DNA from 2 places in the Polaromonas sp. CG_23.6 genome. Region 2 is predicted to be linked to the other one. Evidence: predicted binding sites of a transcription regulator. Region 2 holds the regulator's gene; the other holds the start of a gene.
What was found. The regulator HrcA, encoded in region 2, represses chaperone genes, less so after heat shock. The targets are predictions, from matches to a motif close to TTAGCACTCNNNNNNNNNGAGTGCTAA.

Region 1 (15,425 bases), 130 kb from region 2:
TGGCGGTCAACCCCAGCGTTGAGGTCTATCTGCTGGCGCCTGACGGGCGTATTCAAGCGCAGGCCGCACCGCCGGGACATCTCAAGCGTGAGCGGGTTGATATGGCGCCAGTGCGGCGCCTGCTGGCCGGTGCGCCATTGCCGGTTTTTGGCGACGATCCGCGCAGCCCTGGTTCACGCAAAGTGTTCAGCGCCGCGCCGCTCAAGGTCGATGGACGTGATGCCGGCTATGTCTATGTCGTGTTGTTCGGTGAAGAGCGCGACACCCTGGCCGCCAGGCTTTCGGCCGACAGCCTGCTGCGTTCGACGCTCTGGTCCATGGGCCTGGTGACGCTGCTGGGTTTGCTGGCCGGGCTGGCGGCTTTTCACCTGATCACGCGTCCCTTGCGCCAGCTATCGGATGCTGTGGGCCACCTGCAAACCGATGGTCTGGCGGCGCTTGAAGGCGCTGCACCCGCGCTGGCGCAAGCATGCGAAGGCAGCGACGAAATTTCCACATTGGCCAAGTCTTTTGCAGTGATGACCCAGCGTATCGCCGAGCAGTGGCACGAACTGACGGCTCAGGAGCAGCAACGACGTGAACTGTTTGCCAACATATCGCATGATTTGCGCACACCGCTCACTTCCCTGCATGGCTATCTTGAAACCTTGCTGATCAAGGCCGATACGCTGGGGGATGCTGACCGCCGCCGCTATCTTGAGATTGCACTCGGTCAGAGCCGCAAGGTCGGGCGCCTGGCGCAAGAGCTGTTTGAACTGGCCCGGCTGGAGTACGGGGTGTTGCAGCCGGAGATGGAAAGTTTTGCACTGGCCGATCTGATTCAGGACGTCTTTCAGAAATTCGGGTTGGCTTCGGAGACTCGACATCAACGGCTGGTGGCTGATATCGCGCCGGGCTTGCCAGCAGTCACCGCTGATCTTGGCCTGATCGAGCGGGTGCTTACCAATCTGCTGGACAACGCCATACGCCATACGCCCGAGGGCGGTGAGATCGTGGTGCAGTTGCGTGCCGAAGGGACAGGTGTACGGGTTGAAGTCAGTGACACGGGGCCGGGCATTCCTGACGAGCTGCACAAGGGGCTTTTCATGCGGCCCATGTTTTCATCGGCGGGCGGGCTGGCCGGCGGACTCGGGCTGGTGATTGTCAAGCGTATCTTGCAACTCCATGGCAGCGATATCGCGCTGCTCAAGCGTGCAGAAAAAGGCGCCGTGTTTTCCTTCCGGCTGGCGTGAAAAAGCCCCGCAGCTTGACGCTGCGGGGCTTTTGGCTAACCGGGAGGCCAGGGTCAAACCCTGGCCAGGCGGGACATTACATGCCCATATCGCCCATGCCGCCCATTCCACCCATGCCGCCGCCCATGCCGCCTGCAGGTGCGTCGTCTTTGGCAGACTCGCAAATCATGGCTTCGGTGGTCAGCATCAGGGATGCGACCGACGCTGCATTTTGCAGGGCCGTACGGGTCACTTTCGTTGGGTCCAGAATGCCCATTTCGATCATGTCGCCGTAAGTGTCGTTGGCGGCGTTGAAGCCGTAGTTGCCGGTGCCGGCCAACACAGCGTTCACCACCACAGAGGCTTCGCCGCCTGCGTTGTAAACGATTTCGCGCAATGGGGCTTCGATGGCGCGCAGCACCAGCTTGATGCCGGCGTCCTGGTCAGCGTTGTCACCCTTGATGACGCCAGCGGTCTGCTTGGCGCGCAGCAAGGCCACGCCGCCACCAGCCACAATGCCTTCTTCGACAGCAGCGCGGGTAGCGTGCAGTGCGTCTTCAACGCGGGCTTTCTTTTCCTTCATCTCGACTTCGGTGGCTGCGCCGACCTTGATCACGGCAACACCGCCGGCCAGCTTGGCCACGCGCTCTTGCAGTTTTTCACGGTCGTAGTCGCTGGTCGCTTCTTCGATCTGGACACGAACCTGCTTGACGCGGGCTTCGATGTCGCCCGCTTCGCCGGCACCGTCGATGATGATGGTGTTTTCCTTGCCCACTTCGATGCGCTTGGCCTGGCCGAGGTCAGCCAGCGTCACTTTTTCGAGCGACATGCCGACTTCTTCAGCGATGACCTTGCCGCCGGTCAGTACAGCGATGTCTTCGAGCATGGCCTTGCGGCGGTCGCCGAAACCAGGGGCCTTGACAGCGACAACCTTCAGGATGCCGCGCAGGGTGTTCACGACCAGGGTTGCCAGGGCTTCGCCCTCGACTTCTTCGGCAATGATCAGCAGCGGACGGCCAGCCTTGGCGACTTGTTCCAGGGTAGGCAGCAGGTCACGGATGTTGCTGATCTTCTTGTCGTAGAGCAGGACAAACGGGTTGTCCAGCAGTGCGGACTGCTTTTCCGGGTTGTTGATGAAGTAAGGGGAGAGGTAGCCGCGGTCAAACTGCATGCCTTCAACGACGTCGAGTTCGGAGTCGAGTGACTTGCCGTCTTCAACGGTGATGACGCCTTCCTTGCCGACCTTGTCCATCGCGTCAGCGATGATCTTGCCGATGGTTTCGTCGGAGTTGGCAGAGATCGAACCGACCTGTGCGATTTCCTTGGACGTGGTAGTGGCCTTGGAAGCCTTCTTCAGCTCTTCGACCAGGGCCGCAACGGCCTTGTCGATGCCGCGCTTCAGGTCCATCGGGTTCATGCCCGCAGCCACGTACTTCATGCCTTCGTGAACGATGGCCTGTGCCAGCACGGTCGCTGTGGTGGTGCCGTCGCCAGCGATGTCAGACGTCTTGGAAGCGACTTCCTTGACCATCTGCGCGCCCATGTTCTGCAGCTTGTCCTTGAGTTCAATTTCCTTGGCGACGGACACACCGTCCTTGGTCACGGTCGGGGCGCCGAACGAGCGCTCAAGCACCACATTGCGGCCTTTGGGGCCCAGGGTCACCTTGACGGCATTGGCCAGGATGTTCACACCCTCGACCATGCGTGCGCGGGCTTCGCCGCCGAAAATTACGTCTTTTGCTGCCATGATTCGGATTCCTTAAGATTTATGAATGAAATAGGCTGCTTGCGCACGTCCTGCGTACATAAGCAGCTATTAAATAAGTAGCAATATCGAAGCGGGTAAAAGATTACTTCTCGACCACTGCAAACAGGTCTTCTTCTTTCATGACCAGCAACTCGTCGCCGTCAACCTTGACGGTCTGGCCACTGTATTTGCCGAACAGCACACGGTCGCCGACCTTGACGGCCATGGCGCCGATTTCGCCCTTGTCATTCTTCTTGCCTGGACCAACGGCCAGCACTTCGCCCTGATCTGGCTTTTCAGCAGCGCTGTCCGGAATCACGATGCCGGAAGCTGTTTTGGTTTCGTTTTCCACGCGTTTGACAATCACGCGGTCGTGCAAAGGACGAAGATTCATGAAAAGCTCCTTGTTTTTAACAATGGTTTTTGAAGTTGAAGCGCAACCGCTGAGAAGCGATTGCCTGTCGATTGGGCGGCGTGTAATGTTGTTAGCACTCCATACCATCGAGTGCTAATAATAGGGGCAATCATCCCTGTTTTCAAGGGCTGGCTGTTGAATTGGTTGATTTGCCTGCGATTGCACCGAAAATCAGACCGCCGGCCACTGCTATTATTTGGCCGGTAATGGCCGTGGCCGGGGGCGCTTTTGCTTGACGTTTTGCATCATGCATGGCCGCCCAGGCGAAACCCTGATCCAAGATTTATTAACACCATCTGCCTTTTCTTAATGTCCAGCGAAATTATCAATCTGAAAGAGCGTCTTGCCGAGGCGGCCCGCTATGCCCTCATGCGCCGGCTACTGCCGGCCATTCGCCACAACCTCGCCGGGACGCTTCAGCCTATCGGCATGATGTCAGCCATGCTGGAAAGGCGGGTCAAGGGCGCCGCACCCGACATGGACCAGCTGGCCAAGAACACCCAGGCCCTTGCCACCTTGTCGCGGGAAGCTGCCGCCACGTCGATGAACCTGATGACCTGGCTGGCGCCGAAGGACAACGAACTGGTTGCGGTAAACAGCGCGGTCGAGGAATCCCTGAGCCTGATGGCGACCGAACTTTCATTTCGCGGGTTTTCTTTAGACAACCAGGCTGCGCAATCCGTCGCCAGGCTGCCCAAGGGCATGCTTCGCAGCGTGTTCACTGCCAGTTTGATCGCGCTGACCGATGCGTTCGAGCCACCGGCTGTCGTGGTGGTGAGCGTGGAAACCGAGGCAGGCGACCACCGGCTGTGCATCACGACAGCACCTGCCGCGTCGAATGAGCTGCTCACCGGGGGCAACCAGATGCCGACCTACCGTGCGTTGCAATGGGCTGATGTGCAAGCCCTTGCCGATGCCGAAGGTGTGCATATTGACTATGCAGCGGGCTTTGTGAAGATGAAATACTCAGGTACCGGCACGTTACTTTTGCAACCCTGAACTTTCAGGTATCAGCGCGATTCTAGGAAGTAGATGAGCCTCACTTGCCTGGTGTCCTACAGTAATTTCCTCTAATTCCGATAGAGGACAGGAAAAGCCAGCTTTAAAGTAAATTCCTGTTGACTGTTGAGCAATAAATAATCATGCCAAAAGATAGTTCTTTCGCAAGTGGCTCCACACCGATTTCGGTTCAAAGTTTTTCCGTGCGCAACGAAAGGCCTGCCGTTGGCAGGTTGTGCAACGGATGGCCTTTTACCGTTGAAATTGACAACGCGCTGCTACAGCCGCCAGTGGGCGAGAGCCTGTTGCTGACGCACAAGGAAAACAGCCATTTCATCACCTGAGGGAGTGCCAGATATGGCCAAAACGCCTGATTCACCCGATTCACGCGATCCGAAAGGGACGCAAAATGCCAATCCTGCCCCTGATTCCGGCCCCAAGCGCCGAGGCAAGGATTTCGGGTTCGAGGGGACCAACAAGACAGTGCCTGTTCCTCAGCCTGACGCAGAACCCGCACCGGAACTTCAGGGAACCAAGAGCAAGTTCATTCCCGATTCGCCTTACACCCGGGGATAGCGCCAGCGTTCAAGTGATTTTTTTGCCCTGACCTTGACGGACTGCGCCCGTGGCTTTCAGAACAGGTGAAACAGAACGGTGTTTTTCTGATTTCTCACCGATTGTTGCAATCCATCAATTTCGTGTCTTTCTTTGGCCTGACCCGACAGGTCCCGGCCAAAGGAAATAGCACTACAAACCTGCGGCATTGCGCAAAATTGCGGCCTTGTCGGTGCGTTCCCAGGTAAATTCAGGTTCGTCGCGGCCAAAGTGGCCGTAGGCAGCGGTCTTTTCGTAGATAGGCCGCAACAGGTCCAGCATCTGGATGATCCCGTTCGGACGCAGGTCAAAGTGTGCGTTGATCAGCTCTGCAATCTGGCTGTCAGGGATGACGCCGGTGCCTTCGGTATACACCGTCACGTTCATGGGCTTGGCCACGCCAATCGCATACGCCACCTGAATCTGGCATTGACGGGCCAAACCTGCGGCCACGATGTTTTTGGCGACATAACGCGCGGCGTAGGCGGCGGAGCGGTCCACCTTGCTTGGGTCTTTTCCACTGAAGGCGCCTCCGCCGTGCGGGCAGGCGCCGCCGTAGGTGTCAACGATGATCTTGCGCCCGGTCAGGCCGCAATCGCCCTGTGGGCCACCAACGACAAAGCGGCCTGTCGGGTTGATCAGGTAGCGGGTGTTCTGCAACCACTCTTTTGGCAGCACCGGCTTGATGATTTCCTCTATCACGGCTTCGATGAACGAGGCCTTCATTTTGGTGGGCGTCTCGCTCTGGTCCGGGCTGTGCTGGGTAGACAGCACCACGGTGTCGATGCTGTGCGGCTTGCCATCGACATAGCGCATCGTCACCTGGCTCTTGGCGTCGGGCCGTAAAAACGGCAGCCGCCCGTCCTTGCGCAGCTGCGACTGGCGCTCGACCAGGCGGTGCGCATAGTAGATGGGCGCTGGCATGAGTTCTGGCGTTTCGTCGCAGGCATAACCGAACATCAGGCCCTGGTCGCCGGCGCCGGTGTTCAGGTGGTCATCCGAGGCGTGGTCCACTCCCTGGGCAATGTCCTTGCTCTGCTTGTCATAGCAGACCATGACCGCGCAGCCCTTGTAATCGATGCCGTATTCGGTGTTGTCGTAACCAATGCGCTTGAGGGTGTCGCGCGCGACCTGGATGTAGTCGACATTGACGTCCTCACGTGCGGTGATCTCGCCGGCCAGCACGACCAGGCCGGTGTTGGTCAACGTTTCGGCGGCGACACGCGCATGCGGGTCCTGCTTGAAGACGGCGTCCAGGATGGCGTCTGAAATCTGGTCGGCCACCTTGTCGGGATGGCCCTCGGAGACGGATTCGGAAGTAAAGAGAAAATCGTTCGCCATTGCGTACACTCCATAAGTTTTGCTGGCGCGTTGCCAGCAGGAAGTGCTTTGGCGAACGCTTTAGCAGTTTGGTTTAATGTCGCCCTGCAAGTTGTTCAATAACTCGGCGACAGGCGCGATTATAAGACGCTCCCTTTTTTGTCTTCATTGGTCCTTCAGCACCCTTTTCATGCTCTGGTTATTCCGTTTTTTTTCCCGCTGGCCGCTGCCGGTGTTGCATGCGCTCGGCGCCGGACTGGGCTGGCTGGTCTGGTGGCTGAGTGCCCGCTATCGCGCCCAGTTCCGGGCCAACGTGGCGCAGGCCGGCCTGCCGTTTGAAGCGGCCCGTCCAGCGATTGCCGAGGCCGGGCGCTTTGTCGGCGAATTGCCCAGGCTCTGGATGCGGCCGCGTTCGCAGTCGTGCCTGGGCAATGTCCGGCTCGAAGGCCAGGCGCATGCCGAACAGGCGTATGCGCAGGGCAAGGGCGTGATATTTTTCGGACCGCATTGCGGCAGTTTCGAGTTGGGGCCGCAGGCGCTGGCCGAGCTTTACGGGCCAATCACCGCCATTTACCGGCCCGCCCGCAAGGCCTGGCTGGCCCGGCTTGAAAGCCTGGCCCGCGACCGCCTGAACCTGACCGTCGTGCCGGCCAGCCTGAGCGGCATCCGGCTGATGCACAAGACCCTGAAGTCTAACCAGGCCGTTGCCATGCTGACCGACCAGGTGCCGCCCGAAGGCTGGGGCGTCTGGGCGCCATTTTTTGGCCGGCCGGCGTACACCATGACGCTGGCCGCCCGCCTGGCCGTGCAAACCGGCGCGGTCCTGCTGCCAGTCAGTTGCGAGCGTCTGCCCCGGGGCCGGGGCTATTTCCTGAAGATCTGGCCGGCCGTGTCCGGGGTTGACGCGGCTGAAAAAGGTGAAAAGCCCGACATGCTGCAGGCGGTCACACGCATCAACCAGGCGATCGAGGCCATTGTGCGCAGTCAGCCCGGCCAATACCTTTGGGGCTATGCGCGTTACAAGACACCCCGCAAGGACGCGGTTTGAGTAATTTCCGTCCCTCGATCGGACATGCCATGACGCGGGTTGGCATTGGCTTCATGAAAGCGCTGGCCTGGCTGCCGCTGCCGGCCGTGCGCGCCTTTGGAGCGGTGCTGGGCTGGGTGCTGTATGGCCTGATCGGCGCGCGCCGGCGCGTTGTGCATGCAAACTTCGCGGTGTGCTTTCCGGCGCTTTCCGAGGTGGAGCGGCGCAAGCTGGCAATTCAGACCTTTGTCTGTTTTTCGCAAGCCTGGCTGGACCGCGCCTGGCTGTGGCATGCGTCTGAACAATGCGTGCGGCAGCGTGTCCGGCTGACCGGTGCCATCCACGAACTGGCGGGCACCGACCCGACGGTGATTTTCCTGCCGCATTTCATTGGCCTGGATGCAGCCTGGGCAGCCACCGCGCTGGCCATGCCCCGGCCATCAACCACGATCTACACCGACCAGTCGAACAAGCTCGTGGACCAGTGGATCTTGCAGGGCCGCCAGCGCTTTGGCCATTTGCGCCTGTTCGGCCGCATCGAGGGCGTCAAGCCAATCGTCGCGGCGCTGCGCGAAGGGCAGCCGCTGTACTTGCTGCCCGACATGGATTTTGGACCGGACGAGTCGGTGTTCGTGCCGTTTTACGGCGTTGCGACCGCGACCGTGCCGTCGCTGTCGCGCTTTGCGCGCCTGGGCCGGGCCAAGGTCGTGCCGCTGCTGCCGCGCCTCACGCCCGGCGGTTATGAGGTCCAGGTGATGCCGGCCTGGACCGATTTTCCCAGTGGCGACCCGGTGGCCGACACCGCGCTGATGAACGCGCGGCTGCAGGATTACATCGACACCATGCCGGCGCAGTACTACTGGGTGCACAAACGCTTCAAGACACGGCCTGAAGGCGAGCCTTCGCTGTACTGAGCAAAAGTTCGGATGTGGCGGTTCGGATTTAAAGTCTCTTAGTGGATTAGCGCTTTACAGGCATGCATAAGTAGCTATTTTTTTAATAGCATGGCGCACACAATTCATGGTTTAGCGAAGAAAATCCTGCAGGAAGTTGATGACCCGTTGAGGCTGCTCATGCACGATCCAGTGCGTCGCGCCCTCGACACGGTGCAACTGCATTTGCGGCACGAAATCTTCAAGACCGTCGAGCAAGGCCGGGGGCAGGGCGGTGTCGTCCATGGCCCAGATAACCAGCGTCGGCACATGCACTTCCAGCTTGTCACGCGGAATCACCACGGCGGCGGCGGCCGGGTCGTGGTGCGGCGGGCCCTGGCGGGGCGGTCGCAGCGGCGAGGCGCGGTAGTAATTGAGCGCCCCGGTCAGTCCGGCGCGCCAGATGTCGCGGTATTGCGCCTTGACGGCGTCAGTCAGCCAGGCGTGCGGTCCGTCAGCTGCGCCCATGGCGGTAAAAAAAGCCCACAACCGGCGAAAGTCGTCCTCGGCCAGCAGCGTTTCGGCATCTGGACGGATCAAAAAATTCATGTAGGCGCTGGCGGCCTGCTGCGCTGGCGAATGCTGCAACTCGCGCAAAAAAGTGCCGGGGTGCGGCGAATTGATGATGGCGAGCTTTTCCATGCAGCCCGGCGCGCTGGCCGCCAGGTTCCAGGCGACGGCGCCGCCCCAGTCGTGTGCGACGAGGCAGGCCAATGGGCCGCCTTCGTGCTCGATCAGCGCGGCAATGTCCTGCACCAGGTGCCGGGGCCGGTAGTCGGCCACATCGGCCGGTGCGCTGGACGGCCCGTAGCCGCGCAGGTTGGGGGCGATGCAACGAAAGCCGCCATGCTCGGGCCGCGCGAAATGTTCCAGCAGGCCATCCCAGACAAAAGCGGCTTCCGGAAACCCGTGCAGAAACATCAGCACCGGCCGGCCCTGGGTGCCTGTGCAGCGACAGGAGAGGGTGATGCCGTGGGCTAACAGGTAGTCGTTGGTTTCAATCATGATGCTACTTTATTAATAGCTGCTTGCGCTTGCAGGGCGTGCGCTACAGCCGTTATTTGCTTGAAACTTCGCTTCTCGGGCCTGTTGGACGGGCATGGTCCTGTCAGGCATCAGGCCGGATCAGCCGCCGGCGGTATTGGTTCTTCAGCGCTTGACTCCGGTTCGCCTTGCGACTCCGGCGCGGGTTTGGGCGCCTTGACCGGCTTTTCCTTGGGGTGCGCCCAGTCCCACAAATGCTGGGCGACTTCTTCGACGCCTTGGCGCTTCAGCGACGAGAACAGCTTCACGTCGCCGCCGCCCGCCTGCAACTTGACGATCTGCAGCGCCTTGGCGGCATCGGTCTTGTTGAGCTTGTCGGACTTGGTCAGCAGCACCAGGAATTTCAGACCGTCCTCGACACGCGGCCGGATCACGTCGAGCAGCACTTCGTCGAGTTCCGTCAGGCCCAGGCGCGGGTCGCACAGCAGCACGATGGCCTGGAGGTTGTCGCGCGTCTGCAGGTAATTGCCCATCACCTGTTGCCAGCGGTACTTGGCTTCTTTGGGAACAGCGGCATAGCCGTAGCCCGGCAGGTCGGCCAGCACCGCATCGGTTACGCCCTGCTTGCCCAGCGAAAACAGGTTGATGCTTTGCGTGCGCCCCGGCGTTTTCGAAGCAAACGCCAGCCGGTGCTGCTGTGTCAGGGTGTTGATGCAGGTCGATTTCCCGGCGTTGGAGCGGCCGACAAAGGCGATCTCGGGAACTTCGATGCGCGGCAGGTGCTTGAGTTCGGGCGCGGTGGTGAGGAATTTGGCGGTGTGCAGCCAGCCCATGGCGATCTTGGGATTGGGCTTGGCGTCGGCTGCAAGAGGCAAGGAAGCGGAAGAAGTCATGATGGGGCGATCCCTGGAAGTCGGTGGCTGCGCTGCCATTGCAAGGCAGGCCGGAAAAAATAAAAGTGCGCAACGGCAGGCGCTCGCCCACAAGGCAGGCGAATAGCCGTTTGCCAAATCCCGATAATAGGGCTTGGCGTCCAAGCCATTGTAAAATCCGGCCTTACCCAAGTTCTGTGCGCCAACCAATTAAAAGTCCCGATATGAAGCTGTTCGCTACTTCCCTACTGGCCGCCCTGCTGGCCTTGCCCGCCATGTCTTCATTTGCAGCAGGCGAAGCCGCACCGGTAGCCGCTGCAGCGGCGCCAGTCATGGCCGCCAAGCCTGACCTGGTCAAGGGGGAAGCCACTTTCACCGCCGTTTGCGCTGCCTGCCATGGTGCCGACGGCAATTCCGGAACGCCGGGGTACCCCAAGCTCGCGCAGCAGCATCCCGAATACCTGGTCAAGCAGTTGCAGGAATACAAGTCAGGCAAACGTAAAAATGCCATCATGCAGGGTTTTGCCGCCACCTTGTCGGACGCCGACATGAAGAACGTTGCTTACTGGGCCACCAGCAAAAAAGCCAAGCCCGGTTTTGCCAAGGAAAAAGAACTGGTCACCATGGGTGAGCGTATCTACCGCGGCGGCATTGCCGATCGTCAGGTTCCCGCTTGCGCTGGATGCCACAGCCCGACGGGCGCCGGCATTCCTGCACAATATCCGCGCCTGAGCGGCCAGCATTCCGAGTACACCGCCGCGCAGCTGACCTATTTCCGTGACGGTGTTCGCACCAACAGCCTGCAGATGACCCAGGTGGCGGCCAAGCTCAATGACAAGGAAATCCGGGCAGTTTCCGACTACATCGCCGGCTTGCGCTGAGTCCTGAAACTGCGGCTTTGCCGTGGTCCGGGGCCCGTTTTTGTTTTTGCCGGTTTCCTCCAGAAATCCTTGACTGGCATTGAACCGAAGCCGCATTTGTCAGTCATATCAAGGCGGGTCTTTCTGAGGAAAGTCCGCCTTTTTGTTTTTTTACAGTTCATTTCCACGCCACACACCAAGCCTTTGAGCTTTCAATTTCACGTATGACAGTTTCCACCGAAGGCATGAAGGTCAACTGGGGCTCGCGCACCCTGCGCGCGGCGGTGGAGCTGCTGTCGTCGATGCGCTTCTCGATTTCGCTGCTGACCGTGATCTGCATTGCCTCGGTGATCGGAACGGTGCTCAAGCAGCAAGAGCCGCTTGGCAACTATGTCAACCAGTTCGGTCCGTTCTGGGCGCAAGTGTTCAGCCTGGCGAGCCTGAACACGGTCTACAGCGCCTGGTGGTTCCTGCTGATCCTGGCTTTTTTGGTGGTGTCCACGTCTTTGTGCATCGCGCGCAACACGCCCAAGATTTTGAGCGACTTCAACCAGCTCAAGGAAGACGTGCGGGAGCAAAGCCTCAAGGCCTTTGGCCACCGCGCGCATGCGGGCCTGGCCGAGTCGCCCGAAGTCGCTGCGCGGCGCATCGGCCAGACCCTCGTTGAAAGCGGCTGGAAGGTCAAGCTCCAGCAGCGAAGCGCGGGCTGGATGGTTGCCGCCAAAAAGGGCTCGGTCAACAAGCTGGGCTACATCGCCGCACACAGCGCCATCGTGTTGATCTGCATTGGCGGCCTGCTTGACGGCGACATGATCGTGCGGGCGCAAATGCTGCTCAACGGCAAGACCACCTTTACCGGCGGCGGGCTGATTGCCGATGTGCCGGCCGAGCACCGGCTGAGCGAGCGCAACCCGACCTTTCGCGCCAACCTGCTGGTGGCCGAGGGCACGCAGTCGAGCACCGCGATTCTGAACCAGCCAGGCGGCATCCTGCTGCAGGAATTGCCTTTTGCCATAGAACTGAAGAAATTCAGTGTTGAGTATTACTCCACCGGCATGCCCAAGTTGTTTGCCAGCGACATCGTCATCCACGACAAGGCGACAGGCGAGAAGATTCCGCAGCGGGTCGAGGTCAACCACCCGGCCAATTACAAAGGCGTGGAGATTTACCAGTCCAGCTTCGACGACGGCGGCTCCAGTGTCACGCTGAGCGCGATTCCGATGTCCGCCGCCACCCGGCCTTTTGAAATCCAGGGAACCATCGGCGGCAGCAGCGCGCTGACCAACGGCCAAGGCGCTGGCGCCGAGCAGCTCACGCTGGAATACACCGCGCTGCGCGTCATCAATGTCGAGAATTTCGCTGGTGTTTCGGGCAGCGCGGCAAGCCCGGGCGCCGACGTGCGCAAGGTGGACCTGCACAAGGCGATTGAAACGCGGCTCGGTGCGGCCAACAAGACCGTCACGCAAAAGCAATTGCGCAATGTTGGCCCCAGTGTGAGTTACAAGTTGCGCGATGCCGCTGGTCAGGCGCGTGAGTTCCAGAACTACATGCTGCCGGTCAAGATGGACGACAACCCCGACACCCCGCCCATGTTCCTGATGGGCGTTCGTGAAAACACGATGGACGCCTTCCAGTACCTGCGCATCCCGGCCGATCCAGAAAGCAGCACGGCAACTTTTGTGCGACTGCGTGACGCACTGGCCGATCCTGCGCAGCGCGACCTGGCAGTCAGGCGCTATACCCGTCTGGCCGTCGGCACGGACCGGCCAGAACTTGCGCAGCAACTGAACGAGTCGGCGTCGCGTGCGCTGGCGCTGTTTGCCGGTGCGAAGGCCGCTGCGGTGGCGCCTGCAAGCACGCCTGCGGGCAGGGCTGTTCCGGTTGCCGGACTGCAGGCAATTTCCGATTTCATGGAGGCCAATGTGCCGCAGGCAGAGCGCGAGCGTGCCGGCGAAGTGCTGGTCCGCATCCTCAATGGCGTGCTGTTCGAGCTGACCTCGATGACACGCGAGCAGGCCAGCCTCAAGCCCTTGCCACAGGACGAGAAAACGCAGGCTTTCATGTCGCAGATGGTGCTGAGCCTGTCAGACGCGCCGCATTACCCGGCGCCGATGGCGTTTCAGTTAAAGGACTTCAAGCAGGTCCAGGCCAGCGTTTTTCAGGTGGCGCGGGCGCCAGGCAAGACCATTGTCTACTTGGGCTGCGCCTTTTTGATCCTGGGTATCTTTGCCATGCTGTACATCCGCGAGCGCCGGATATGGGTCTGGCTGGCACCAATTGCGTCTGTCCATGCACCCGGCAATGCCGATTCCGCAGGCGGTACCCAGGCCGGGCATTCGGTGTCAGAATCTGCCCAAAGCAGCCAGGCCACCATGGCTTTGTCTACCAACCGTAAAACCATGGATGGCGACAAGGAATTCGAGATGTTGAAAACGAAACTGTTGCAGGCACCCCAATGAACACCACGACGCGCATCAACACCACGACCACCCTTTCGGCTGGCGGCGACAGCACGCTAAGCCTGAACGAAGGCTATTTCGCCAAGCGCAATGCGCTGGACTGGGTGTTTGCCGTGCTGGTGGCGGGCGGCTTCCTGTATGCCTTTGCCCGCTACAGCGCCTACATGGATATTTATGAGAAAGGTATCTTGTTCGGTGCCATTCCCGCCACCATTGCGATGGGCTGGTTCTGGCGACCGCTGCGCGTACTGATGATGGTTGTCGCCGGTTTTGCGCTGCTGGGCATCACGTCCTACCAGGGCGATCTGGCGCAGGCCGAACAGGTGTTCTGGCTCAAGTATTTCCTGTCCAGTCAGTCGGCCATCCTGTGGATGAGTGTGCTGTTCTTCATGAGCACGATTTTTTACTGGATTGGCATGTTTGCCAGCAATACGCCGAACAGCGTTGGCTCAAGCAACAGTGCCACGCTGGAGTCGCTGGGTTCGAAAATCGCCTGGGTGGGCGTGGGCATGGCGCTGATCGGCACACTGGTCCGCTGGTATGAAAGCTATCTGATTGGCGCTGACATCGGCCATATTCCGGTCAGCAACCTGTATGAAGTATTCGTGCTGTTCTGCTGGATGACCGCCGCCTTTTACCTGTACTTTGAAGCCGAGTACAAGACCCGCGCATTGGGGGCCTTTGTCATGCTGGTGGTCAGCGCCGCCGTCGGCTTTTTGCTCTGGTACACCGTGGTTCGTGAGGCGCACGAAATCCAGCCGCTGGTGCCGGCGCTGAAAAGCTGGTGGATGAAACTGCACGTGCCCGCCAACTTTATCGGCTACGGCATGTTTGCGCTGGCGGCCATGGTGGCGCTGTCCTACCACGTCAAGCAACAGGCGCAGGAAACCCGCTGGTACAAGCTGACCCCTTTGTGGATGCTGGGCGTGGTGCTGTGCTTTGTGCCCATCGTGTTTCGCAAGTCGCCGCTCGAAGCCGGCGGCAGCAACTATTGGGTTGTCTACCTGCTGGTGGCCGGTTTGATCACGGGTGGCATCCTGCTGAGCCGCAAGCATATCGCCGCCCGCCTGCCGAGCCTGGAAGTGCTGGACGACGTGATGTACAAGGCGATTGCCGTCGGTTTTGCATTTTTCACCATTGCCACGGTGTTGGGCGCCCTGTGGGCGGCTGAAGCCTGGGGCGGCTACTGGAGCTGGGACCCGAAGGAAACCTGGGCATTGATTGTCTGGCTCAACTACGCAGCCTGGCTGCACATGCGGCTCATGAAGGGCCTGCGTGGCACGGTGGCCGCCTGGTGGGCGCTCGGCGGCCTGGCCATCACCACTTTTGCCTTCCTGGGTGTGAACATGTTCCTGTCAGGCTTGCACAGTTACGGAACCTTGTAGTCTCAAGGTGAGTCTTTGGTATTGAATCCTTTGCGGGATTTGCTGCGTACTACAGGCAACCATTGCAGGATCGAAAGGAACTCTCATGCTTATCAAGACAAATTCAAGCGGACACAACCATCCGGTGACCAGTGAAATCACACCGCAAGGCATCTACCAGGGCCGGCGCGACCTGATCAAGCTTATGGCCAGCGGAACGGCAGGCGCTGCGCTGGCTGGCTGGGCCGGGCGCGATGCGCTGGCTCAGGGCTTCCCCAAGCCGGACAAGCTGGCGGCGCTGGTCGGCGCAAAGTCTTCAGTTGCCGGTGCCGTGACGATGGAAAAAGTCACGGAGTACAAGGACGTGACAACCTACAACAACTTCTACGAGTTCGGCACTGACAAGGCTGATCCGGCAAGAAACGCCGGAACCTTGCCAGTGAAACCCTGGTCAGTGGCAGTCGAAGGCCTGGTCAAGAATCCGAAAAGTTTCACGCTTGAAGAGTTGCTCAAGCTCAGCCCGCAGGAAGAGCGGATTTACCGCCTGCGCTGTGTCGAGGGCTGGTCGATGGTCATTCCGTGGGTGGGCTATTCACTGTCCGAGTTGATCAAAAAGGTCGAGCCTCTGGGCAGCGCCAAGT
Region 2 (15,425 bases):
GTAGTTTTTCTGCCGCAGATCACCCAGCAGCACGGGCGAAGCATAGATGTTGTCCACCGGAATATCGAAGAACCCCTGAATCTGGTCGGCATGCAAGTCCATGGTCAGGACGCGGGTGACGCCAACAGCCTGCAGCATGTTGGCCACCACCTTGGCGGTGATGGGAACGCGCGCCGAACGCGGACGGCGGTCTTGCCGGGCATAGCCAAAATAAGGGATCACGGCGGCGATCTGGTCAGCCGATGAGCGCTTGAGCGCGTCCACCATGATGAGCAGTTCCATCAGGTTGTCATTGGTCGGCGAGCAGGTCGACTGCACCACGAACACGTCGCGGGCACGGACATTTTGCTGAATTTCGACAGTGACTTCGCCATCTGAAAATCGTCCCACATGGGCGGTGCCCAGTGAAATGCCCAGGTTATGGGCAATTTCTGCGGCCAGGTCAGGATTGGCATTGCCGGTGAAAACCATGAAGTCGGGGTGATGCATTTGCGTATGAAGTCCGGCTGCGGACGGACTTGAAAGTGGAGTGAACTATTTATCGAAGCAAAATACGCACTGAAAGCAATGTGCAACGCGGACTTGGCAGTGAGTTGCGTTGCAGTCTTTCTAAACACACAGACCCGCCACTTGCGGGTCTGGAAGCGCTGCAACCATGCAGCGCCTGGATCAACTCAGACCTGCAACTGGCAGGTCTGGAAATTTGGCAGGGGTGGAAGGATTCGAACCTGCGAATGCTGGAATCAAAATCCAGTGCCTTAACCAACTTGGCGACACCCCTACACAGGACAGTTGTTGTTGCCAACAACCGACCTATAACCGTTGCTTGCGAGTCGCATTCCAGAAAGCCGGTAGTTTACCAACTCGCCAGAGGATGCATCTCCAGATTTTTGCACTTGCGAACCAGCCAGCCGCCAGGGGCATCTAACAAGTCAGTCTCTTCAAAAATCTGTGCAAATACAGCACTTCCCGAGCCGGTCATGCGTCCTGAAAGCTGCTGCGATTCTAACCACTCAAGTGACTGGCCAATCTGCGGGCAAAGCTTTTGCGCTACCGGCTGCAAGTCGTTATGGCCAAAGTTAAAACCCTGTCCGTCAGCATATGCAGCAAAGCCTAGCATTGTAGCAGTCGCTGTGTCACGTTTCAGGCTTGAAGCCTTAAAAATTTCTGGCGTTGACACCCCCGCAGGTGTTTTAACCACCAAAAACCGCGCAGATGGCAAAGCAAGCGGCGTGATTTTCTCGCCAATTCCCTCGACCCAGGCATGGCCGCCCGAAAGGAAGAAAGGAACGTCTGCGCCCAATGAAAGCGCCAAAGTTTGTAGGTCTTTTTCGGGCAGACGAACGCCCCACAGCCGCTGCAGCGCGAGCAGGCAACTGGCCGCATCCGACGAACCGCCGCCCATGCCAGCTTGCGACGGAATATTTTTTTCCAAGCCTATATGAACGCCCAGCGATGTGCCGCAAGCTGCCTGCAAGGAGCGGGCGGCGCGCACAGCCAAATCTTCGTCTGGTAGTGCGTCGGATTCAGCGCCATGGTCGCTTTTCAGGTCAGTACGGCTGATCTTCCCGTCAGTGCGCAGTTCAAAATGCAGTGTGTCGCACCAGTCGATCAGCATGAAAACCGATTGCAGCAGATGGTAGCCGTCGGGCCGACGGCCGGTGATGTGCAGGAATAAATTGAGCTTGGCCGGCGCCGGCACGTCATACAGGGCCTTAAGCGGTCGCGAGGAAAGTGGAAAACGCGTCACGCGGGAAACCTTCAGAACAGGGGTTGGGCAGTCAGGCGAGGTGCTATTGGTCGAGCACCACACGAAGATCCGCCTGGGGCAGGGGCTGCATACGGGTGGCGGCGATGCGGCCTTCACTTTGCCTCGAAAGATCGGCTGACCAGCCACTGGCTGTGGCGTTGTCGCCCTGCAGCCAGGCGAACAGCGCAGCCAGTGGAACAGCTGCGCCCGTGGTCTGCGCCATGAGGGCATCGACCGAGTCAAAGCGCTGGATGTTGCTGTTGCCCGAATCCAGTTCGGCTTCCCCGGGTGCCCAGCGCAGCACGCCAAGCACATTGCCCAGCGGGCTGATCAGCGTCAGTTCACCGCGCTCGGACTTGCCCTTGAGTTCAAAGCCTGCAGAGAAATACTGCTCAGGCTCGCTTTTGATATTCAGGCTGATACGACCTGTCCAGAACTCGATTTTTGAGTAATTTAAGGCTGTGCCGCTTACTGGACGTGCGCAGCCAGCTATTAAAATGATAGCAAAAAGAAATCCGGGAAGAAGCAGGGCGCGCAGCCGGTGGGTAAAGTGCAAGGCGGATCCCTGTTTTTATGGCGTCACCTTGAAGCGTTTAAGCGTTTCAAGCAGCGTTTCGTTGTCGGCGTTGATGAGCTGGCCTTCTTTCCAGATGGCCAGCGCGCGGTCTCGCTGCCCCAGACTCCAAAGCACTTCGCCGTAGTGCGCGGCAATTTCAGCGTCGGGCTTGGCTTTGAAAGCGGCTTCGAAAATTTGCGCGGCTTCAAGAGAGTTGCCGAGGCGAAATTCAACCCAACCCAGGCTGTCCTTGATGAAAGGGTCGGCTGGCGCGAACTCGATGGCCTTTCGTATCAGATCGCGCGCTTCGGAGAGCCGGACATTGCGATCGGCCAGTGAATAACCCAGCGCGTTGTAGGCATGATGGTGGTCTGGCTTGAGCTGGATCACCTGGCGCAGCAGCCGCTCCATTTCGTCGGCCAGCCCGAGCTTTTCAGCCACCATCGACTGCTCGTACAGCAGGTCGGTATCTTCGGGGGTTTTGACCAGTGCCTGCGCCAGAAGTTCGCGGGCCTGACGGTACTGCTTGAACTCGCGCAGCAGGCCTACTTCTGCATTGAGTTTCAGCCTGGCTTCTTCATCCGTTCGTTCGGGCAGCGTACGAATCAGGCTGCGGCCTTCTTCCATCTTGCCCTGTCTGGCCAAAATGGAGGCCCGGCGAATTTGTGCTTGCACCAGGTCGGCGGCGTTTTCAATCTTGACGAGCCAGCTTTCGGCCGCCGCATAGTCCTTGCGCTTTTCGGCCAGTTGCGACAGCAAGAGATAAGCCTGTGCCAGGCCGGGGTTACGTTCGATCTGGGGGGCCTGTGCGGCCAGCGCAACATAACGCTCCAGCGAAGCCTGGGCGGCTTCCAGCTGGTTGTCCTGCAACTGCAACGAACCGAGCACCAGCCAGCCTTCGGGATAGTCAGATTTTTCTTGCGTGACGATCTGCAACTGCGCAGTCGCTTCGGCATAGCGCTGCGCATCAAGCAGCACGCGGGCATAGGCCATGCGGATTTCAGGCAGCGCCGTGGACGGGCTTTGGCCACCGGCCAGGTAATTTCTGACGAGTGCTTCGGCTTCGGGCCGCTTTGGGTCAAACAGTTCGAGCGCTACCACCACCGGGCCTTCGGCACGTGGATCGGCTGCCTGGCCGCGTTGAGCCGCTTCAAAGGCGCCAGGCTGGTCGTCCGCTGCCAGTCGCATCCGTCCGACCGTGGTCCAGGCGGCGCTTGCCGAAGCGGTAGGCGTCAGGTAGTCGGCCAGAGCGGTTTCGACCACGCTGGCCGCCAGCTTGCGATCGCTGGCGCGGACATAAATGCGCGGTATGGCCGCCAGCATGGCCAGACGTTCGGCATCGGGCACCATCCTGATCTCGGTTTTCAGTGGCTCGACGGTGTCGGCAACGCGGTTCAGCGCAACCAGGATCTGCAGGACATAGCGATTGGCCTCCCGGGACGCAGGCAACGCCTGCTTCCATGCCGTCGCGGCCTGCAACGCTGCATCGCCCGAGCGAGCCTGCAGCGCAATGTCGCTGGCCCGCTGGTAAAGCTGGGCATCGCCGGTTTTCCGGGCTGCGTCGAGCAGCAGGGCAAAGCCTGCGGCAGCTTCGCCCTCCTGCGCCGTCAGCTCGCCAACCAATACCTGATAGAACAACTCGCCGTCCAGCGAAGACACGCTTGCCGATGCTTGCGCCGCCTTGTCTTCCGAAAGACCCGCTACGGTGGCAGGTTTGGCAGGTGTAGGGGTCTCGGGCGTTCTGGCCTGCGCCAGCACCAACGGGGCAACAAGGCACAGACAGGCAAAAGCAAAGCCGGATTTTTTCTTCATCGCCCATGATAATTGAAGGCTTCTGCTGGCGCTTTGCGCTGGTCATGCACCCAGATACCAAAAGTGACGCCTCTTGTGCCCGGCTTTGCAAGCCTCATGTTTTTCCGAAGAGTTTTAAACACATGCCTGAACTGCCCGAAGTCGAAGTCACCCGCCTGAGTTTTGCCAGTCGCATTGCAGGCGCCCGCATCGAATTCGTGATGGTGGGAAAACCCTTGCGCTGGCCTTTGGGCTGCGAGGGCGCGCAGCTGCATGGCCAGCAGGTGCTGGCCGTGCGCCGCCGGGGCAAGTACCTTCTGCTGGACTTGAGCGAAGGCCTGCTGCTGATGCACCTGGGCATGTCGGGCAGCCTCAGCTTTGGCGCCAATTTGCCGGCGCCGGGCAAGCATGATCATTTTGACCTGGTGACCAGCCTGGGCACCTTGCGGTTGCACGATTCACGCCGCTTTGGGGCCGTGGTCTATGCGGCGGGTGAAGCTGATGCTGCGGCGCAAAAGCTGCTGGGTCGGCTGGGTGCCGAGCCGCTCAGCGAGGCGTTTGACGCGCTGGTTTTTCATCAGTGGCTCAACGTGCGCAATACCGCCATCAAGCCCTTGTTGCTGGCGGGCCATGCGGTGGTGGGTGTCGGAAACATCTATGCCTCCGAAGCCTTGTTTCTGGCGGGCATCCGCCCCACCACCCGTGCATCGCGGATCAGCAAGCCGCGCGCTGCCCTTTTGCATCACGCCATTCAGACGGTGTTGACAAATGCTGTGGCCAAGGGCGGCAGCACCCTCAGGGATTTTTCCAACGCCGATGGCGAGGCGGGCCATTTTCAGCTTGACGCCATGGTTTATGACCGGGCCGGCTTGCCGTGCAAGGTTTGCGCTGCGCCGATCAAGAGTATTCGGCAGGGCCAGCGCTCCACTTTTTATTGCGCCATCTGTCAAAAAGCCTGAGTTTTTAAACGTGGTCGGCTGGGACCCGGGTGCTATATTGCCTCGACCATTTTTATGACCACAGCGCATGTCTTTCAACGAACAATTTGACCAGCAAGGCGCTTGGCGGCGTGATTTCGCCTTGCGCCTCAAACGGTTTGCCGAGTGGGTGAAAGAGCAGGGCCTGCTCAACGCTGCGATGGAAGACCGGATGCTCAGACTGCAGGCGCAGGTGCGCTCCGACAAGGTCATGGTGGCATTTGTGGCAGAGTTCTCCCGTGGAAAGTCCGAGCTGATCAACGCCATTTTCTTCGCTGGCTATGGTCGCCGCATCATGCCGGCCAGTGCCGGGCGGACCACCATGTGTACGATCGAACTGGGCTATGACCCTGAAATGGTGCCTTGCCTGCGCTTGTTGCCCATCGAAACGCGAATGCAGCCGCAGGCCCTGATGGCGTGGCGTCTGATGCCTCAAAAATGGTTTCAGATTGAGCTTCAGGTGGACAATCCCGCCCAGTTGGCAGAGGCATTCGAGAAAGCCGCCGAAGTGCAGCATGTGACGCTTGAAAAGGCACGCGCCCTCGGCTTCTGGAATGACGACCGGTCTGAAGACCATCCGCCAATAGCGGCCGATGGCCGGGTCGAGGTGCCGAAATGGCGCCATGCACTGGTCAATATTGCGCATCCCCTGCTCAAGCAGGGGCTGGTAATTCTTGACACCCCGGGGCTCAATGCCATCGGCGCGGAGCCTGAACTGACCGTCAGCCTGATTCCGCAGGCGCATGCCGTGGTATTCGTATTGGCGGCCGACACGGGTGTGACCCGGTCTGACCTGTCCATCTGGCAGGAGCATCTGGACAACGGCGCAACTGGCAGTGACAACCGGCTGGTCGTGCTCAACAAGATCGACACCTTATGGGATGCGCTGAGCACGCCTGAACAGGTCCAGGCGCAGATCGACCGAAAAAGTGCACGCTCGGCCGAGATCCTGGGATTGCAGTGTTCGCAGGTGCTGGCCGTATCGGCACAAAAGGGGCTGGTTGCCAAAATCACGCATGACGATGTGCTGTTGCAGGCCAGCCAGTTGCCAGTGCTTGAATTGGCCCTGGCAAAAAGTTTGATAGGACAGAGGCAGAACATTCTGCGCACGGCTGTCGCCGCCAGTATTCAGGAATTGAACAACGAGGCCGCACGCGCATTAACCATGCGCCGTCGTGACCAGACCGATCAGATGCTGGAACTGCGCGGATTGCGGGGGAAACACAGCTCGGTCATCCAGCGCATGCGCAAGCGGATCGAGCACGAGCAGGCCGAGTTTTCAGGCAGCAGTGCCAGGCTGCATGCGATTCGTACAGTGCACAACAGTTTGCTGGGCGATGTTGTCCATTTGCTGGGCCTGCCGACGCTCAGGGCAGAACTTGCCGGCTTGACCGCTGCGCTCAAGCAGCCCGGCATCAAGCTGCGCCTGAAAAAAACCTATTCAGAAACGTTTTCAGGCTTGCGCAAAACGTTGCACCAGGCGCAAACGACCATGGCTGAAATACAGGCAATGCTGGATTCGTCCTTCGGGCAGATCAACGCAGAGTTTGGTTTTTCACTAAAGGCAGGGCGGGCGCCCGACATGAAGCAGTCTGTGCAGGACCTCGAACTGATCGAGCGCAGCCATTTGCAATACATCAGTTTGGGCAATGTGATGCGGATGGCGCAGGCCGGGTTTTCAGACAGACTTGTGCGTGCACTGAGCGGCCGCATGCGCATGGTTTTTGAGTCCGCTCTGGGCGAAGTTGAACTGTGGAACCAGTCAGCATCTGCACAACTCGATGCACAAATGCGCGAAAGGCGCCAGAGTTTTGACAAGCGCCTCGATGCCATCGCGCGCATTGATCAGGCCGCGTTAATGCTGGATGAACGAATTTCCGAAATAAATCAGCAGCTAATCCGGCTTCGAGCCATGGAAACCATGCTTGGAGACTTGACCTCGCAGCTTCTAAATATGGAGCCTTTGCCATTTGCGCTGCAACCACTCCCAGACTGTGCAGGTCATGCTGCGCACACACCTTTGGCTGAATTGGCATGACGCAAAGTACATCAGATAGCGCTGGACGGCTTCCAACCGGCAAACCTTTTGAGGCTGGCGCAAGCCTTCCGTCTTCGTTCGCCAATGACATCGTGAATTGGCAGAAAACCCATGGTCGCAACAGCCTGCCATGGCAAAACACACGCGATCCCTACCGGGTCTGGCTGTCCGAAATCATGCTGCAGCAGACCCAGGTCGTCACGGTGCTGACGTATTACGACCGGTTTTTGCAGCGTTTTCCCACTGTGGGCGATCTGGCTGCTGCTTCTGACGACGAGGTGATGAGCTTGTGGAGCGGGCTGGGGTATTACAGCCGCGCGCGCAACCTGCATCGGTGTGCGCAGGATGTGATGTCGCTGCACAACGGGCAGTTTCCAGCGTCGGCCGGGCAACTGCAGACCTTGCCGGGCATCGGCCGTTCGACTGCCGCTGCCATCGCCTCATTCTGCTTTGGAGAAAGGGTCGCCATTCTGGACGGGAACGTCAAGCGGGTGCTCACGCGGGTACTGGGATTTTCTGGTGATATGGCGCAGGCTGCCCAGGAACGAGCGCTCTGGAACCTGGCCACCGAGTTGCTCCCGCATGAAGACCTGGCGCAGGCCATGCCGCGCTACACCCAAGCACTGATGGACCTGGGTGCCACCATCTGCACCGGCCGGCAGCCCAAGTGCCTGCTGTGTCCGGTGCAGGCGCTGTGTCTTGGACGCGCACAGGGAAAGCCTGAAAAATACCCGGTCAAGACCCGCAAGCTCAAGCGCAGCGCCCAGTCGTTCAGCCTGTTGTGGGCCCAACGACCCGACGGTTCAGTGTGGCTTGAAAAGCGTCCTGCGACCGGTATCTGGAGCGGGTTATATTGCCTGCCGGTGTTTGACAGCGATGACGCGTTCAAGTCGCTTCTGCCTGAAAGCCTTGAGGGCCGTGTCGAGGCCCTGCCGGCCTTTGTCCATGTCCTGACGCACAAGGATCTGTATTTGTCGCCGTGGATTGCAGGTTTTCAGGCCGATCAGCCCATGCCTGCGTCGATGGTGTCCGAGAGCCGTCCGGCCGCCTGGTTCAGTCCGCAGGCATGGCCTGCGCTGGGTCTGCCCGCGCCCATTCGCAAGCTGCTGTCGCAAGATAGCGCCGACCCGTCGTTTGGAGCGATCAAGGCTTAACCAGTAAGTTTTTTTAAGAAGAGAAAGATTTTTGCGCAATACCAGTATGTTTTTACAGCTATGAATTATGTAGCAATAAGAAATCAGGCATACCGAGCGCCGTCAGACAATGACAGGGAGATATCGCGCAAAGGTTGAGCCCGGCGGATCAACCCGCTTCAAGTTCGCGATGCCGTTTCAGCGTTGGCCAATCCTTGCCAAAGGCCGCTGCCAGCGTCTCCACCAGGTAAACCGAACGGTGCTGGCCGCCCGTGCAGCCTACCGCCACCGTGACGTAGCTCCGGTGGTCGCGCACCAGGGCCTGCAGCCAGTGACTGAGGAATTGCTCGATGTGGCGGAACATGTCGTCCACCTCCGAATGCGACCTCAAAAAATCTGCCACTGGTTTGTCACGGCCCGTCTGGTGCCGCAGCCCTGCCTCGTAGTGAGGGTTGGGAAGCATGCGGACATCAAACACGTAATCGGCATCCAGCGGCACGCCGCGCTTGAAGGCAAACGACTCAAACACCAGGGTCAGTTGACGTCCAGGATGCTGAAGCAGCGATTTCACATAGCCTTGCAACTGGGCCGACCGGATCATGCTGGTGTCAATCACATGCGCCTGTTCGCGCATCTCAGCCAGCAGCGTTCTTTCAAGTTCGATGGCATCGACCAGTGCCCGATGCTGGTCGGTGGCGTCGATTCTTGACAGCGGATGCAAGCGTCTGGTCTCTGAAAATCGCCGCACCAGCGTGTCGGTGTTGGCATCAAGGAAGAGCGACTGGACTTGCACCCCCTGGGCTTTCAACTCCCTGAGCTGCTGCGGCACCAGCGGCAGCGACGTTGCGCTCCTGACATCCATGGCGATGGCCAGCTTTGAGGCATTGTGCGGCCGCTTCAAGGCTACAAAGGGTGAAAGCAGTTCTGGCGGAAGATTGTCCACGCAGTAATAACCGGCATCTTCAAGCGCATGAAGCGCAACCGACTTGCCCGAGCCCGACATGCCGGTGATAAGAATCATTTCCATCACATCAACCTTTCGGCACGTAACGAATGGCGTTTTGCCTTTAAACGGTCATGGCGGCAGGGCGTATCCAGGTAATTCAGCAGACAAATGTTCATGGCCCTGATGGTATCAAGCCATGTCGTTATGTCCCCTCTTTAGGGGATTGCCCCAGCATTTCGGTGGCATGTGCAAGCGTGGTCCCCGAAAGGCGTTCCCCTCCCAGCATGCGTGCAATTTCGGTCACGCGCACTTGGCCGGTTACATGCTCGACGCTGCTCAACGTGGTGCCGTGTTCCGAGCGTTTTGACACCACGAGATGCTGGTTGGCAAACGCTGCCACCTGTGGCAAGTGCGTCACTGCCATGACCTGCCGGTCCTGGCCGAGTTGACGCATCAGCCGGCCAACAGTTTGAGCGACTGCGCCGCCCACGCCGGAATCCACCTCGTCAAAAATAAGGGTCTGGGCCTGCCCCAGTTGGCTGGTGGTGACGGCAATGGCCAGCGCGATGCGGGACAGCTCGCCTCCCGAAGCCACCTTGGCCACCGGCCTGGGGGTACTGCCGCCATGTCCGGCAACCAGGAACTCGGCTTGCTCCAGCCCATGCTGCGCCGGCTGTTCCGCTGGGGCTAGCACAACTTCAAAGCTGCCGCCTTGCATGCCAAGGCCTTGCATCGCTTGGGTAATGGCGTTGGCCAGCAAGGGCGCTGCCAGGCTTCGCAGGTGCGAAACTTCGCCGGCCTCCTTCATGTACCCGGCTTTGGCCAAGCCCTCTTTGTTTTCAAGCTGAACCAGGTCAGCGGCCTCGTCCAGTGCACGCATCTCAGCCTTCCAAGATGCCAGCAGTTCAGGCAGTTCGGCAGGTGCCCGCTTGTAACGGCGCGCCAGGCTGATCCATTGCGCCAAGCGTTCGTCCAGTTCGGCCAGCCGCAGGGGGTCGAGTTCGGCGTCCCGGGCATAGGCACGCAAAGAATGTACGGTGTCGTCCATTTGCGCCATGGCCGTATGCAAGACTGCGGCAAGCTCCTTGAATTCCGGCTCTATCTGGGCCTGGTTTTCCAGCGCCTGAATGGCGCGGCTCAGCAGCGTCAGGGCATTGTCATCGGCCTCTCGCAAGGCGTCGACCGCTGTTTGCACGGCTTCTCGCAAGTCCTGCATGTTTGACAGCCGTCCATGCTGGGTGTTCAGTTCTTCCCATTCCTGCTCGCCGGGTGCCAGTTTGCCCAGTTCCCCAATCTGCCACGCCAGCCGTTCGCGTTCACGTTCCAGGCTCTCCTGGGCATCTTTCGCCTGCGCGAGGGTTTTTTGCGCCATGCGCCATTCCTGCCAGCGCAACGAAAGCAGGTCGGTCGAAACCCCTGCGTACGAGTCCAGCAGGCCGCGAACGGCGTCCGGGCGCGTGAGGCTTTGCCAGGCATGCTGGCCATGAATGTCCACCAGCTGGCTGCCGATGTCCTTGAGCTGGGTGACGGTGACCGCGCTGCCGTTGATCCACGCCCGGCTCTTGCCCTGCGCATCCACCGTGCGGCGCAGCAGCAGGGTGTCGCCGGACTCGAGGCCGGCCTGCTCAAGCCATGGCGCCAGCCGGGCAGGGCTGTCGAATTCGGCACTGATCTCGCAGCGCCCGGCGCCTTCGCGCACCACCCCTGCGTCGGAACGTGCGCCGAGCACCAGTTGCAGGGCGCCCACCAGGATCGACTTGCCGGCGCCGGTTTCGCCGGTCAGTGCGGTGAATCCGTCCATCAGGTCAAGATCGAGTTCGCGCACGATCACGAAATCCCGCAGGGCAATGCTTTTGATGCTCATATCTTGGTGCAGTTCAATGCAAAAGCGGTAGCGCTCAGCCCACGACGCCTTCGTTCCAGTGAAGTTTTTTGCGCAGCGTGTCAAAGTAACTCCAGCCCTTGGGATGCAAAAAGCGCATCTGGAACTCTGAACGCCTGACGGTGATCCGGTCACCATGCAGCAAACTGGCCAGCGACTGCATGTCAAAGCTGGCACTTGCGTCCCGACCCGCTACCATTTCAATAGCAACTTCCCCGGTGTCTGAAAGCACGATAGGCCGATTGGACAAATTATGCGGGGCAATGGGCACCAGCACCCAGCCGCCAATCGAAGGGTGCAGCAAAGGACCGCCCGCTGAAAGCGCGTAGGCCGTTGAACCGGTAGGTGACGCAATGATCAGGCCGTCGGCACGTTGGTTGGCAACGAACCGACCATCGACTTCGACGCGCAGCTCGACCATGCCTGAGGTCGCTCCCCGGTTGACCACGACATCATTCATGGCCGTGGCGCTGTAAACGCAATGGCCATCGCGCATGACCTTGGCTTGCATCATCCAGCGCCGGTCTTCCTCGAATTCCCCGCGCAGCATCGGCGTCAGGGTATCTTGGTAATCTTCAAAAGCAATGTCGGTGATGAAGCCCAGCCGCCCCTGGTTGATGCCAACCACGGGCACGCCAAACTGGGCCAGCAGGCGCCCAATGCCCAGCATGGTGCCGTCACCGCCCACCACCAAGGCCAAATCGCACTGCGCGCCAATTCCGGCCGCATCAAGCGTCGGGAACTGGCTCAAGCCGGTATTGCGCGCCGTGTCCTCCTCCAGTGCCACCTCACAACCCTGCGAGCCCAAGAAATGCGCAATGTGTTCCAAGGCTGAACGGGAGCCTTGGGCCTGGTACTTGCCGATCAGTGCGACATGGCGGAATTGCGACTTCATCGTCAAATTACATCACAACCTGCCAACCAAGCTTCGTAGAATGTCCCCATGCTTGATAGTCGCGCCCGTTTGTTGTTGAAAGCGCTGGTTGAACGCTATATTGCGGACGGCCAGCCGGTCGGTTCGCGCACGCTTTCCAAGGCTTCAGGCCTGGAGTTGTCGCCCGCCACGATCCGTAACGTGATGAGCGACCTGGAAGATCTCGGTCTGATCGTCAGCCCGCACACGTCCGCTGGACGCATTCCGACGGCACGGGGCTATCGCCTTTTTGTCGACACTATGCTGACCACGCAGCGTGACCCCCTGACGGTGGCCAGCCAGATGGCACGTATTGCACCTGACCAGCCGCTCAAGGTGATCAGCAATGCCGCGCACATGCTGTCGAGCCTGTCCCAATTTGTCGGCGTGGTGATGGCACCGCGCCGGACTTCAGTATTCCGGCATATCGAATTTTTGCGCCTGTCTGAAAAGCGTTTTCTGGTGATCATCGTGTCGCCCGACGGCGATGTGCAGAACCGCGTCATCTTCACCGAAACCGACTACACCGCCTCGCAATTGATCGAAGCGTCGAATTTTCTGAATTCTCACTATGCCGGCATGGCTTTCGAAGAAGTGCGGGAACGGCTGAAAAATGAAGTGGAAGTGCTCAGGGGAGAAATCGCTTCCCTGATGCAGGAAGCGGTCGTGGTTAGCTCAGAAGCCATTGAGTCGCGTGATGAGGTGGTCGTTTCAGGCGAGCGAAACCTGCTGGCGGTCAGTGATTTTTCAGGCGACATGGACAACCTTCGCAAGCTGTTCGACCTGTTTGAGCAAAAGGCGCAACTGATGCGCCTGCTTGATGTTTCCAGCCGCGCCGAGGGGGTACGCATCTACATCGGCGGCGAAAGCCAGGTCATTCCCTTCCATGAATTGTCGGTGGTGACCGCACCGTACGAAGTCGATGGTCAGGTTGTCGGCACACTGGGGGTAATCGGGCCAATGCGCATGCCCTATGAAAAAATGATCCAGATTGTTGATATCACGTCCAAACTGGTCAGTACAGCGCTCAGTCACAGCAAATAGAGACACTACAATCTGCCAGTGGAAGGGGCGTTAGCTCAGTTGGTTAGAGCAGAGGACTCATAATCCTTTGGTCCACGGTTCAAGTCCGTGACGCCCCACCACGCCAAATATGGAAAGCCTGCTATTTAAAAATAGCGGGCTTTTTTGTTTTTGATGCTCAAAGCCTGACTGGCGATCAATATGTTTTTTGTGCAGTGTTCCATACTGGCACCTGCAATTCAGTAAACAAGCCCCAGCAGCAACAGTCGCTGCCAGCACAATATGCTGGCGATCTGATTTACCGTGAATTGTTGAACCTGCCGATTCAATTCTGTTAATCCTTGACCAGTAGCAAGCCAGGCAAGCCTCTGCCAAGCCGCAATAATCGATCATGGATTCAAAAATTTCCTCATTCAAAATTCCAGAGTCGGTTCTGGTCATCATTTTCACGTCTCGACTTGATGTGCTTTTGATCGAACGTGCTGACCATCCGGGTTTCTGGCAGAGCGTGACCGGCTCAAAAGACACGCCAGACGAGCCGTTGCTGGAAACAGCGCTGCGTGAGGTCGAAGAAGAAACCGGTATTATTGCCGCGCCATCCCAAATTCGAAACTGGGGCCTTTCAAATGTGTACGACATTTATCCCGCTTGGCGCCATCGTTATGCACCCGGCATCACGCGCAATACCGAGCATGTCTTTGGTTTGCACCTGCCTCAAAGCTGTACAGTCAGACTCAGTCCCCGCGAACATACAGCTTCGCAATGGCTGGCGCATCGCAATGCTGCGGAACAATGCTTTTCTCCCTCCAATGCCGAGGCCATCTTGATGTTGCCGAGATTCAGGGATTCAATCGATTGATCAGGTGCGGCAGCATCCACGAATTTTCACGGCGTTAACGTTGCAGACAACCCTCATGTTTCTCGCTTCCAATACCGCAATGTCAATTGATTTTCCGTTCTCCCAGGGACATGAAGTTTTTCCCGAAACTTTTTTCATACACTGATGGCGACTTCGATCCAATCCGAAACATTTCAATTGCTTCAAGGTGGTCAGGCATTGTTTCCGGCACTTGTTCAGGCCTTCGACGGTGCCGTGAAATGGATACAGCTTGAAACCTATATTTTTGATTTTCATGGGGCTGGCGCCGTTGTGGCCGATGCCCTCGTGCGGGCGGCCAAACGCGGTGTAACGGTTCAGGTTCTGGTTGATGCGGTCGGTAGTGGACCATTGCCGGATGACTGGCTGCGAAAATTTTCCAGTTCAGGCGTTCAATGGTGTAGATACTCTCCTGTAGGGTCAAGTCTGGGATTTTTGTTGCCCGAACGCTGGCGCAGGCTGCACCGCAAGCTGTGCGTGGTGGATGAGCGGATTGTTTTTTGCGGCGGCATTAACGTGCTGGACGATTTTTATGATCCTAATCACGGCGAACTGCAGGCGCCACGGTTTGATTTTGCCGTGATCCTGACGGGCCCCCTGGCGGTTGAAGCGACTGATGCCATGGCCCTTTTATGGTGGCGTGTGCAAGCTGGCTACAGCGCGCGACAAAGACATTTAAACGAAGCCTGGGAGAAATTCAAGGCCGCAGGTTATGGTGGACGCACAAATGCAAAGCTGCTTGCGCGTCCTGGGAATTTGCGTTTTCCCAATATGGGTGGCAGTTCACGTCCCAAGGCAGCGCTGGTCCTGCGCGACAATCTGCGCAACCGCCACAGCATTGAAATGGCCTATCGAAAGTCCATTGGCCAGGCACGTCGGGAAATCATCATTGCCAATGCTTATTTTTTACCTGGCGGCAAGTTACGCCGGGCGCTGATGAAGGCTGCAAGACGCGGTGTGCACGTGACCTTGCTGCTGCAGGGTAAATATGAATACTTCATGCAGTACCATGCCGCCCGGCCGGTATATGGAGCCTTGTTGGCCGCGGGTGTCGAGATTCATGAATACTCCACCAGTTTTTTGCATGCCAAAGTGGCGGTAGTCGACGGGCACTGGGCCACCGTCGGCTCGTCAAACCTTGACCCCCTAAGCCTTTTGCTGGCCCGAGAAGCCAATATAGTGATTGAGGACCGTGTCTTTGCCGCCGAACTCAGCGCTTGCCTGCACGAGGCGGTCACGCACCACGGGGTGCGCATAGACCCTGCGGTTTATAGACGGCGACCCTTGGGCCAACGTATTCAGGGATGGATAGCTTATCCACTGATGCGTTTGGCCTTGACACTGACCGGGCAGCGCTATTGAAATAAAAAACAAATAACGTAAAGTCATCATTGAAATCCAATTTGCTATTTAATTCATAGCTAACTTCGCTTTACAGTAAAGCGCTTGATCGTCAAGACCTTATTTTTCTAAATTCAGGCCATGTTTAAAGAGGGCTGGTAATATCCGGCATGCTTATGAAAATTACTACTAATCTTC

Region 1: a site for HrcA is predicted at 3,444-3,470, ahead of H4V98_RS05740 (co-chaperone GroES). Genes of this name have one in related genera too.

The regions. Positions count from the first base shown of each region.
Region 1 is NZ_JARXUY010000001.1:1,220,344-1,235,768, forward strand. Features, by position in the region: gene H4V98_RS05730 (HAMP domain-containing sensor histidine kinase) at 1-1,232, shown strand, start outside; gene groL (chaperonin GroEL) at 1,309-2,958, opposite strand; gene H4V98_RS05740 (co-chaperone GroES) at 3,062-3,352, opposite strand; gene H4V98_RS05745 (hypothetical protein) at 3,683-4,372, shown strand; gene H4V98_RS05750 (hypothetical protein) at 4,730-4,948, shown strand; gene metK (methionine adenosyltransferase) at 5,120-6,307, opposite strand; gene H4V98_RS05760 (lysophospholipid acyltransferase family protein) at 6,477-7,334, shown strand; gene H4V98_RS05765 (lipid A biosynthesis acyltransferase) at 7,364-8,227, shown strand; gene H4V98_RS05770 (alpha/beta fold hydrolase) at 8,339-9,250, opposite strand; gene yihA (ribosome biogenesis GTP-binding protein YihA/YsxC) at 9,361-10,122, opposite strand; gene H4V98_RS05780 (c-type cytochrome) at 10,326-10,982, shown strand; gene H4V98_RS05785 (cytochrome c biogenesis protein ResB) at 11,186-13,420, shown strand; gene ccsB (c-type cytochrome biogenesis protein CcsB) at 13,417-14,805, shown strand; gene msrP (protein-methionine-sulfoxide reductase catalytic subunit MsrP) at 14,891-15,425, shown strand, end outside.
Region 2 is NZ_JARXUY010000001.1:1,349,448-1,364,872, forward strand. Features, by position in the region: gene H4V98_RS06395 (ribose-phosphate pyrophosphokinase) at 1-489, opposite strand, end outside; tRNA gene H4V98_RS06400 (tRNA-Gln) at 705-781, opposite strand; gene ispE (4-(cytidine 5'-diphospho)-2-C-methyl-D-erythritol kinase) at 857-1,750, opposite strand; gene H4V98_RS06410 (lipoprotein insertase outer membrane protein LolB) at 1,794-2,306, opposite strand; gene H4V98_RS06415 (tetratricopeptide repeat protein) at 2,322-4,118, opposite strand; gene mutM (bifunctional DNA-formamidopyrimidine glycosylase/DNA-(apurinic or apyrimidinic site) lyase) at 4,241-5,056, shown strand; gene H4V98_RS06425 (dynamin family protein) at 5,124-7,112, shown strand; gene mutY (A/G-specific adenine glycosylase) at 7,109-8,266, shown strand; gene rapZ (RNase adapter RapZ) at 8,415-9,272, opposite strand; gene recN (DNA repair protein RecN) at 9,394-11,055, opposite strand; gene H4V98_RS06445 (NAD kinase) at 11,090-11,968, opposite strand; gene hrcA (heat-inducible transcriptional repressor HrcA) at 12,017-13,030, shown strand; tRNA gene H4V98_RS06455 (tRNA-Ile) at 13,055-13,131, shown strand; gene nudB (dihydroneopterin triphosphate diphosphatase) at 13,401-13,868, shown strand; gene clsB (cardiolipin synthase ClsB) at 14,013-15,248, shown strand; gene folE (GTP cyclohydrolase I) at 15,398-15,425, shown strand, end outside.